3 linked regions of the Lichenicola cladoniae genome follow. The protein of the gene in region 2 interacts with the protein of the main gene of each other region in a pairwise test. Links are inferred from orthologs where the notes say so. Each region holds a gene or a part of one and is shown on either strand. Other genes may lie near its edges.

Evidence for each region.
Region 1: the proteins of dnaQ (region 2) and HN018_RS04825 interact in binary tests that used the Escherichia coli proteins (3 or more experiments, as listed by UniProt). The link is inferred for Lichenicola cladoniae from one-to-one orthologs.
Region 3: the proteins of dnaQ (region 2) and dnaE interact in binary tests that used the Escherichia coli proteins (3 or more experiments, as listed by UniProt). The link is inferred for Lichenicola cladoniae from one-to-one orthologs.

Annotation. Positions count from the first base shown.
Region 1 is NZ_CP053708.1:1,066,037-1,069,118, forward strand. Bases 1-2,935 are described here. They hold HN018_RS04825 (DNA polymerase III subunit gamma/tau), read left to right. Parts: upstream 1-409; coding sequence 410-2,461; downstream 2,462-2,935. Other genes in these bases: nudC (NAD(+) diphosphatase), read right to left, coding at 1-183; HN018_RS04830 (YbaB/EbfC family nucleoid-associated protein), read left to right, coding at 2,487-2,810; recR (recombination mediator RecR), read left to right, coding at 2,821-2,935. Outside these bases: more of recR, read left to right, coding at 2,936-3,082. UniProt on the Escherichia coli protein: Part of the beta sliding clamp loading complex, which hydrolyzes ATP to load the beta clamp onto primed DNA to form the DNA replication pre-initiation complex.
Region 2 is NZ_CP053708.1:3,105,472-3,108,617, forward strand. What follows is about bases 89-3,087. They hold dnaQ (DNA polymerase III subunit epsilon), read right to left. Parts: upstream 1,926-3,087; coding sequence 1,251-1,925; downstream 89-1,250. Other genes in these bases: HN018_RS14160 (diguanylate cyclase domain-containing protein), read left to right, coding at 89-816; HN018_RS14165 (hypothetical protein), read left to right, coding at 914-1,237; coaE (dephospho-CoA kinase), read right to left, coding at 1,922-2,527; HN018_RS14180 (shikimate dehydrogenase), read right to left, coding at 2,527-3,087. Also shown: more of HN018_RS14160, read left to right, coding at 1-88; more of HN018_RS14180, read right to left, coding at 3,088-3,146. UniProt on the Escherichia coli protein: DNA polymerase III is a complex, multichain enzyme responsible for most of the replicative synthesis in bacteria. The epsilon subunit contain the editing function and is a proofreading 3'-5' exonuclease.
Region 3 is NZ_CP053708.1:2,381,979-2,386,139, forward strand. What follows is about bases 148-4,161. They hold dnaE (DNA polymerase III subunit alpha), read right to left. Parts: upstream 3,819-4,161; coding sequence 348-3,818; downstream 148-347. Other genes in these bases: HN018_RS11065 (oxidoreductase), read left to right, coding at 148-243; HN018_RS11075 (DNA topoisomerase IB), read right to left, coding at 3,837-4,161. Outside these bases: more of HN018_RS11065, read left to right, coding at 1-147. UniProt on the Escherichia coli protein: DNA polymerase III is a complex, multichain enzyme responsible for most of the replicative synthesis in bacteria. This DNA polymerase also exhibits 3' to 5' exonuclease activity. The alpha chain is the DNA polymerase catalytic subunit.

The sequences.
Region 1 (3,082 bases), 2.0 Mb from region 2 along the record:
GCGGATGCTGTCCGGCGCGAGCCGCTCCATCAGGTGCCGACCGCGCCAGAACGGCAGCAGGCGGCGTACGGGATCGGCGAGATAGCCCGCGATCGCATCCTCGTCCGCGCGCGAATTGGCGGCGCGGTCGATCCTGCTGCCGGCGTAGAAATTAACGATGGGCGAGAGCCTGTCGCCTGCCATAAATGCCTCCGATGACCGCCCCGACCTGTTCGATCCGAAGCAGTCCGCTTCTCGTCGCCGCCTCTTGTCGCCGCCTCTTGTCGCCCATGGGGGCAACCGTGTTAAGGTCCGATCGGGAGGTCGGCAGCGGACGGGCGTCTTGCCAACCCGGTCAGGTCCGGAAGGAAGCAGCCGCAGTGAGTTTCCGCTCGGGTCGTTCGTTCGGCCTCCCACCAATCTGATGCACATGTCATCCAGCGACAACTCCGACCCTCGGGATACCGACGAGCACGGCATGGACGGTGCCTCGGGCCTGCCGGAGCCGCCACCCGCCGAAGGGCCCGGCCTGTTCGGCGATACGCTGGCGCCCCCACGGGCAGCACCGGCTCAGCCCGTCGCCATTGCAGCTTTAGCCCCGAAAACCCCCTATCGCGTCCTTGCGCGCACCTATCGCCCCGCCCGGTTCGACGACCTGATCGGCCAGGAGGCGATGGTGCGCATCCTGCGGCGCGCCTTCGCCGTCGAACGTGTCGCGCATGCCTTCATGCTCACCGGCGTGCGCGGCGTCGGCAAGACCACCACCGCCCGCATCATCGCCCGCGCCCTGAACTGCATCGGCGTGGATGGCACCGGCGGGCCTACTGCCGATCCGTGCGGGGTCTGCGCCAACTGCACCGCCATCCTCGCCGACCGGCACCCGGACGTGCTGGAAATGGATGCCGCGTCCCGGACCGGCATCGACGACGTGCGCGAGATCATCGAGGCGACCCGGTTCCGGCCGATGCAGGCGCGGATGAAGGTATTCATCATCGACGAGGTGCACATGCTGTCGCGCAACGCGTTCAACGCGTTGCTGAAAACCCTGGAGGAGCCTCCCGCCCAGGTCACCTTCATCTTCGCCACCACCGAATTGCGCAAGGTGCCGGTGACGGTGCTGTCGCGCTGCCAGCGCTTCGACCTACGCCGCGTCTCGCAGTCCGAGCTGTCGGCGCATTTCGCGGTGATCGCGGCCAAGGAAGGTGCGTCGATTACCGCCGAAGCCCTGGCGCTGATCGCCCGCGCCGCCGACGGTTCGGTGCGGGACGGGCTCTCGCTGCTGGACCAGGCGATCGCCCAGGGTGGCGACGGCAGTGACGATGGAACCGGCGACGGCACCATTCGCGCCGACCGGGTCGCGGACATGCTGGGACTGGCCGATCGCGGCCTGGTGTTCGACCTGCTCGACGCGGTGATGGCAGGCAAGCCGGCCGACGCGCTGGCGATCACCGATCAGGCGCATGCGCGCGGTGCCGATCTCGGACTGATGCTGGCCGACCTGCTCGAGCTGATCCACACCGTGTCGCGCCTGAAGGCGTTGCCGGCCCTGCGCACCAGCGGCGACTTGCCGGAAACCGAACGTGTGCGCGGAGCCGCCCTGGCGGATGCGCTGCCGGTGCCGGTGCTGGGACGGACCTGGCAGATGTTGCTGAAGGGCGTGGCCGAGGTCGAGACCGCGCCGGACCGCCGCGAGGCCGCCGAGATGGTGCTGATCCGGCTGTGCCATGTCGCCGACCTGCCGCCGCCCGGCGACCTCGTTCGCCAGTTGCAGGCAGAACAATCCTCTGGACACCGTGCCCCGCCGGCGCCGTTGGGACAGTCCAACCCCGGCCCGACGCTCCGTTCAGTGACCGGCGGCGGTGCCGCGCGGGCGCCCGCCCCGGAGCTGGACCGGGAGCCGGACCAGGACCGAATGGCGGCCCCGATGGCCGAGACCGTCGCCCCGCCGGTCGAGATGTCGGCACCTCCACCGCCCTCGCTCAAGAGCTGGCGCGAGGTGGTGGCCTTCATCGCCACCCGGCGCGAGGCGATGCTGCACGGGCATCTGCGCCATTGCGCCCATCTGGTCAGGTTCGCCGCCCCGGTGATCGAGCTCAGGCTGGAACCGCAGGCGCCGCGCGACCTTGCCCAGCGCCTGGCAAAGCTGCTCAGCGACGCGACCGCCACGCGCTGGACCATCGCCGTGGTCCGCGAGGCCGGCGAGCCGACGCTGGCCGAGCAGTCGGATGCGCTGGACATCACCCGGAGCCAGATGGCGGAAGCCCATCCGCTGGTGCAGGCGATCATGGCGGCGTTTCCGGGTGCCAGGCTCGGTGCGGTCAACGATGCGACGCTCGACGAATACGGACTGCCGCCGGAACCGATCGTTGCCCAGTCTCTACTCAACGACGCCGACGCTCCCGATATGGAGTTCGCACCGCTCGATTCGGAGCCGGTCGGGCTCGACGATCTCGACAACGAGGTCGGGCTTCCCGATCCATGACACGCGTTTTCAAGGACCACAGCGCATGAAGAACCTCGCAGGCCTGATGAAGCAGGCATCGCAGATGCAGGCCAAGATGGAAGAGATGCAGGCCGGTCTTGCCACTCTCGAAATCGAGGGTGCTGCCGGCGCCGGGATGGTGTCCGTGACGCTTACCGGCAAGGGCGACCTCAAGCGCATCCGCATCGATCCTAAGCTGGCCGATCCCGCGGAGATGGAAATGCTTGAGGACCTGATCATCGCGGCGCATGCGGAAGCCCGCCGTCATCTCGAGGTCCGTACGGGCGCCGAGATGGAGAAGGTGACCGGTGGGCTGAACCTGCCGGCCGGCATGAAACTGCCGTTCTGACGCGCTCCCGATGGGCGGGCCGGAAATCGAGCGGCTGATCGAGCTGTTGGCGAGACTGCCGGGGCTTGGCCCGCGCAGCGCACGGCGTGCGGCGCTGACCCTGTTGCGTCAGCCGCGCACCCGGCTGCTGCCGCTGGCGACGGCCATGGAGCAGGCGGCCAACAGCGTGCGCACCTGCGACGCGTGCGGCAATCTGGACAGCCGCAACCCGTGCTCCATCTGCGCCGACGAGCACCGCGACCACTCGATGGTCTGCGTGGTCGAAGGCGTCG
Region 2 (3,146 bases):
ATGGTCATGCTGGCCTTCCGGGCCAGGCCGATCTGGGTCCTCACCTCCGTGCTGGTCGTCTCGATATTCGTCTCCGCGATGACGGCGCATAATCTCGGGCCGATCGCCCTGCTATCCCCCGATGGGCAACTCATGCGCGAGAACATGCTGCAGCCGTACCTGCTGTCGCTGTTGCTGTCCGCGTTGCCGGCGAGCAACGCACTCGGCGAGAAGCTCCGGACGTCGCGACGGCTCGCGCAGCTGACCAGCAACCTCGAGCACGCGGCGACCCACGACCCGCTGACCACGCTGATGAATCGTCAATTGTTCAAGAAGCACCTGGCTGGTTGCGTTCGGGCCGGAAAGAACGGGGTCGTCCTGTTTATCGACCTCGACCATTTCAAACGGGTAAACGACGTGCACGGCCACCAGACCGGCGACGAGGTCCTGTGGATCTTCGGCAAGCGGATCGGGGAGTGCGCGCGCCGTCTTGGCGGCGAGGCCGCCCGCTTCGGCGGCGACGAGTTCGCGATGCTGATCCCCGACCAGGACTCCGGACAGGATATCGACGCCCTCTGCGGGTCGATCCTGCGGACCGCGCGCATACCCTACCAGGTCGGCCACGTGACCGTCCTGATGTCGGTCAGCATCGGCGCGGCGGGCATGCAGGTCGGCCATGGCGACACCGACACGTTGCTACGGAACGTGGACCTGGCGATGTACTCCGCAAAGAATACCGGCCGCGACAACTACCGGGTCTTCAACGACGAGTTGAAATGGGCGATCACCTACGCAAACGAGAACGAGCCTCGTCCGGATCAGCGCACTGGCCTGTAGAGCGGCATCGGTCTGATGCCTGTCATGATACGACACGCAACATGCGGAACCGTGCGGTCGTTCTTCCTGCTACCGATACCGCTACAGGATGACCGACATGGCCGAGACCGAGGATGACGCGCGCGAACGGCGGCTACGACGTCTGATCGGCCGGCTGCCGGCGCGTGTCGGGCGATGGATCGAGTGGCTCCGCCGCCCCGCCAACCTCGTCGTGCGCATCCCGGCCGGCCTGCTGCTGATCGCGGGCGGCTTTCTCGCGATCCTGCCGGTGTTCGGGCTCTGGATGCTGCCGCTGGGCATCGTGCTGCTGGCCGAGGACATTCCCTGGCTGAAACGCGCGACCGGCCGTTCCCTGGCCTGGATCGAACGCCGCCACCCGACCTGGCTCGGGCCGGCCGAGGCGGACGGCAACCAGCGATGAGCCGCGCCGGCGATCAGTCCAGCCAGACCGGCAGCTTCAACTGGGCGACGAAGGCCGCATGCGCTTCCAGTTCGGCCGGCGTGGGCACGATCGGGCGTGGCTGACGGGTCCGGGACAGCGCGTAGGAGATCGACGACGATCCCCCCTCCTCCCGCGCCAGCTCGAGCCCGCGCTGCCGCCCGCCCATGAGCTCGACATAGACCTGCGCCAGCAGCTTGCAGTCGAGCAGCGCGTTGTGGGTCGTGCGCTCGGCGAGGTCGATCGCGAACCGCCGGCACAGCGAGTCCAGGCTGTTCGGCAGGCCGGGAAAGCGGATCCGGGCCATGTCCAGCGTATCGATCATCCGCGCCAAAGGCAGCGCGGGCATGTCCAGACGCGCGAACTCGGCATTCATGAAGCCGAAATCGAACCGCGCGTTATGCGCGATCAGCATGTCGTCACCGATGAACTCGAGGAACGCCTCCGCCACCTCGTGGAACTTCTTCTGTCCGAGCAGGTGCGCACGGGTGTAGCCGTGTACACGCGACGCCTCCTCCGGGATGTCGCGTTCCGGGTCGATCAGCACATGGTAGTGCCGCCCGGTCGGCAGGTCCCCGACCAGCTCCAGCGCCGCGATCTCGATCACCCGGTCGCCGGTCAATGGGTTGAGCCCGGTGGTTTCCGTGTCGAACAGGATCGCGCGCATCATGGCGTTGTTGTTTCCGGGTCGGTCAGGTTCGTCATCATGCGCCTTATCTGCCTGAGGCTGTGCCAGCGGGACAGCCCGGTGCTGATGACCAGGTCCGCGCGGCGGCGCTTTTCCGCATCGGGCATCTGCCGGGCGATCAGGGCCAGCGCCTCGGCCTCGCTCATCCCGCGTCGCCGGCGGACGCGCTGCAGCTGCAGGGCTCGCGGCGCCGACACCACCACGACCAGGTCGCACGCCCGGTAACCGCCGCGCTCGAACAGCAGCGGGATATCGAGCACCGCCCAGCACCGCCCGGCCCGGCGGGCACGCCCGAGAAACCGGGCCTGAGACGCCCGGACCAGCGGATGCATGATCCGCTCCAGCTTCGTGAACAGCGACGCGTCCGCGATCACCGCCCGGCGCAGGACGGCACGATCGATCCGTCCGTCCCGCACCGCATCGGGGATCAGGCGCGCGATCGCCGGCACCGCCTGGCCGCCCGGCGCCTGCAGGGCGTGCACCTCGGCATCCGCATCGAACACCGGCAGCCCGGCCCGGCGCATGGCGGCGGCGGCAGTCGATTTGCCCATGCCGATGCCACCGGTCAGGCCGATGATCTTCATCAGGGACCAGGGACGGGATCGGCCGACACGAAGTCGAACAGGCTGGCATCCACTGCCGGATCGACCCCGAACCAGGCAGCGAACCCGATGCGTGCCTGATGAAGCAGCATCCCCAGCCCCTCGACCGTGACGAGACCGCCCGCCCGCGCCAGGGACAGCAGCGGCGTGACCCGCGGCGCATACACGATATCGGTGACCACCAGCCCCGGAGCCGCATGGTCGAGGCTGCACGGCAAGGCCGCATCCCCCATGCCGAGCGACGTGGTGTTCACCAGCAGCGACTGTTCCCCGAGGGCGATGTCGCGCGATGCCCAGTCCAGGACACGCACCGGATTGCATCCGTCCGTCAGCGAGGCCGCCAGCGCATCCGCGCGGTCCCGGGTCCGGTTGGCGAGATGCACGGCGACGCCCTCGGCCTGCAGCGACGCGGCGATCGCGCGTGCAGCACCACCCGCGCCAAGCAGCAACGCCGGGCCCGCGGCAGGATCGACCCCGGCCGCGCGCAGGCTGTCCAGGAATCCCTGGCCGTCGCTGTTGTCGCCGTGCAGCAGGCCATCCGGCCCGAACACCAGCGTGTTGACGGCTCCACAGCGCCGGGCGGCGGGCGAGAGCACGTCGC
Region 3 (4,161 bases), 720 kb from region 2 along the record:
GCTTATGCCGATACGGCCGGCAAGGCGCGCGACAACGTATTCGCAGCGCACGGCAAGCAGGAGAATGACCCGGTTCTTGGCGCGCAGGCGATCATCACCGCGATCGAGGCAGCTTTGCCGCCGCTACACCTGGTAATCGGCGGTGATGCGCTCGACCAGATCCGGCAAAAAATCGTCGACCTGAAGCGTGATCTGGACACGTGGGAAGACCTGACCCGGAGCACGAAGTTCCAGAAGAAGTAGAAGCCGACACGCCTGCAGATCACCCGGCGACAGCGACGTCGGGTAATTTGCAATGCGGGCTAGAACCCGATCACGGACCGCAAACAGGTGTTCCGCTCCGTCGGCTACCGCTCCTCGACATACCGGACGCCGACCACCAGCTTCAGCGTCTCCGCAAGCTTCGGCGTGACCATGTAGGCGTCCGGCAAGGTCAGTTCGACATCCTGCGTGTCGTCCAGGCACGGCAGGACCACCACCTTGCCGCGGCCGCCCTTCACCTTGCCGAGCACCACGCGGATCTCGTCGATCGCTGCCGGCCGATCCACCCAGATCCGCATCTCCGCCTTGTCCTCGGCGGCCGCCTTGTCCAGCGAGATCGCATCCTGCGCGGTCACCCGCAGCATCTCGCCTTCCATGCGGATGTCGGCGGTGACCAGTACCGCCTGCCCAGTCACCAGCACGTCGCGGGTTCGGGCCAGCACCTCGCTGAAGAACGTCACCTCGCAACTGCCCGAGGCATCGGACAGCCGGACCCAGGCCATCTTGGTTCCGGTGCGGGTCGGCCGCTCCTTCCGGTCGATGACGCACCCGGCGATCTTGACCCGGCCGATCCCCGCCTGCCCGGCCGCCTCGATCGCATTCGCCTTCACCGCCCCCAGCCGCCGCAGCAGCGAGGCATAGCCGTCGAGCGGATGCGCGGTCAGGTGGAAGCCGATCGCGTCCGCCTCCAGCCCGAGCCGCTCGATCCCCGGCCAGTCCGGCCCGGTCGGTAGGCGCAGCGTTTCCCGGCGGGCTGTGCCGCCGAACAGCCCGATCTGCCCGCTGGACGCTTCCTCCGCCTGGGCCTGCGCCCGCCGCAGGATGGTTTCCGCCGCCCCGAACACCCGGGCCCGGTTGTCATCCAGGCTGTCGAAGGCTCCCGCCTTGGCCAGGTTCTCGATCTGCATCTTGTTCAGCTGCTTCGGGTCCGCCCGCTGCGCGAAATCCGCCAGGTCGGAAAACACCGTGCCATTCCGCAGCGTCTCCAGCGCCTGCATCGCCGCCAGTCCGACCTTCTTGACCGCCGCGAGCGCATACCGGATCGACTGGGTGCCGTCCTCGGCGACTTCGACGGTGAAATCCGCCCCGGACCGGTTGATGTCCGGCGGCAGCACCTTGATCCCGAGCCGCTCCGCTTCCTGTCGCAGCGCCGCCAGCTTGTCGGTCTTTTCCCGCGCCAGCGACATGCACGCCGCCAGGAACGCGACCGGATGATTGGCCTTCATCCAAGCCGTTTGGTACGACACCAGCGCATAGGCCGCCGCATGCGACTTGTTGAAGCCATAGTCGGCGAACTTCGCCATCAGCTCGAACACCTCGACCGCCTTGTCCGAGCTGATCCCGCGTGCCATCGCACCGTCGGTAAAAATGGCCCGCTGCGTATCCATCTCGGAGCGGATCTTCTTGCCCATCGCACGGCGCAGCATGTCGGCCGCACCCAGGCTGTAGCCCGCCATCTTCTGGGCGATCTGCATGACCTGTTCCTGATAGACCATGATCCCATAGGTCTCTTCCAAGATACCGCGGATCTCCTCGTGCGGCGCTTCCCATTTTTCCCCGTGCTTGCGCCGGCAATAATCGGGAATATTCGCCATCGGCCCAGGACGGTACAAGGCGCCCGCCGCGATCAGATCCTCGATCCGGGTCGGCCGCATCTGGCGCAGCACGTCCCGCATGCCGGCACCTTCGAACTGGAACACGCCAGCGGTATCGCCGCGCGCCAGCATCGCGTACGTCCGCGCATCGTCCAGCGGCAGCATTGACAGATCGACCACGACGCCGAGCTTCGCCAGCATCTGCACGCCGCGCTGCAGGATCGTCAGCGTCGTCAGGCCGAGGAAGTCGAACTTCACCAGCCCGGCCTGCTCGACGAACTTCATGTTGTACTGCGTGACCAGCATGTCGCTCTTGGGATCGCGATACAGCGGCACCAGCTCGACCAGCTTGCGATCGCCGATCACCACGCCGGCCGCATGCGTGCTGGCGTGCCGGTACAGCCCCTCGAGCTGCAGCGCGATCTCCATCAGCCGGCGCACGCCCTCATCCTGGTCGCGCATCTCCTGCAACCGGGTCTCGCCATCGATCGCCTGCTTCAGCGTCACCGGCTTGGCCGGATTGTTAGGGATCAGCTCACAAACCTTGTTGACCAGCCCGTACGGCAACGCCAGCACGCGGCCGACGTCACGCACGGCCGCGCGCGCCTGCAGCTTTCCGAAGGTGATGATTTGCGCGACACGGTCCGCGCCGTATTCGCGACGAACGTAGGCGATCACCTCGTCGCGCCGGTCCTGGCAGAAATCGATGTCGAAATCCGGCATCGACACGCGCTCGGGGTTCAGGAACCGCTCGAACAGCAGGTTGAACGGCAGCGGATCGATATCGGTGATGGTCAGTGCCCACGCGGCCAGCGACCCGGCGCCGGACCCACGCCCCGGCCCCACCGGAATGTCGTGCGCCTTGGCCCACTGGATGAAGTCGGCCACGATCATGAAGTAGCCGGGGAAGCCCATGTCCGCGATGACATTGAGCTCGAATGCCAGCCGCTCGCGATAGCGCGTGCAGGTATCGACGTCCGCCCCGAGCTTCTCGAGCCGCAGTTCGAGGCCTTCCTCGGCCATCGCCCTCAGCGTCTGGTCCTCGGTGCTGCCCTCGCGGACCTTCGGACACACCGGCAGCAGCGGCTTGCGCGTCTCGGACATCACCGCGCACCGCCGGGCAATCGCCAGCGTATTGTCGCAGGCCTCGGGCAGGTCCGCGAACAGCTCGCGCATCATCGCCGGCGGCTTGAACCACTGCTCCGGCGAGACCCGCCAGCGCTCCCGCTCGGCCACCGTGCGTCCCTGCGCGATACAGATCAGCGCGTCATGCGCCTCGTGCATCTCGGGCCTCGGGAAGAATACCTCGTTGGTCGCCACCAGCGGCAACCCGAGCTCGTCCGCCAGCTCGATCAGCCCGGGCTCGATCGTCTTCTCGATCGCCAGGCCATGCCGCTGCAGCTCGACCGCGATCCGGCCCGGAAACGCCAGCGCCAGCGTCTCCAGAAGCCGCCGCGCCGCATCCTGCTGACCATCCGCCAACAGCCGCGCCAACGGCCCACGACCACCGCCGGTCAGCAGGATCAGCCCTTCGGAATGGGCGCAGAGCGTCCCGATCGTCACGCATGGATCGGACGGATCGCTCTCGAGGAACCCGATCGACGACAGATGCTGCAGATTGGCCAGCCCGACCCGGTCCTGCGCCAGCAGCACCAGCGGTTCCGACGCCGTGGTGCCACGCCCGGGCCCCGCCGCCTGCGAGCCGCCGATCTGCAGCCCGTCCGCCAGCGATACGGCGTCGGCCATCAGGGTGATCTGGCAGCCGATGATCGGCTGCACGCCCTTGGCCGTGCAGTACTGCGAAAATTCGAGCGCCCCGAACATGTTACCGCTGTCGGTGATCGCCACCGCCGGCATACCGGCGGCCCGCGCCAGCGCCGCGATCTCCGGAACCTGGATCGCCCCCTGGCTCAGCGAGTAGGCCGAATGGACCCGGAGATGAACGAAATCAGCGTGCGACATGGGCTAAGTTTATCACCCCTAGAGCGCCCCTGCAGCCTCCAGCGCCCGAGTCGGGACGGTGCCCTGATCCGCGATGTGGTCGAGGGTGCGGCTGAGGAACGCCATCACAGCGACCTCCTCGGCAGTCAGCCCGGTCTGGGCGCGGCTCTCGGGCGCCAGGGCCGCTTCCACGCGTGCTCTCAGCGCCTCGGCCAGCGAGCCATCCATGTAGCCATCGAAAATCCTGGGATGTATGTAGCATTTGCGGCAGATCGCCGGCGTGTTGCCGAGCAGCTTGGCCACGGTCTCGATCGCCCGCAGCACGTTCTTCTTGGCCTTCGCCTCGCTGTCGAACTGCTCAAAC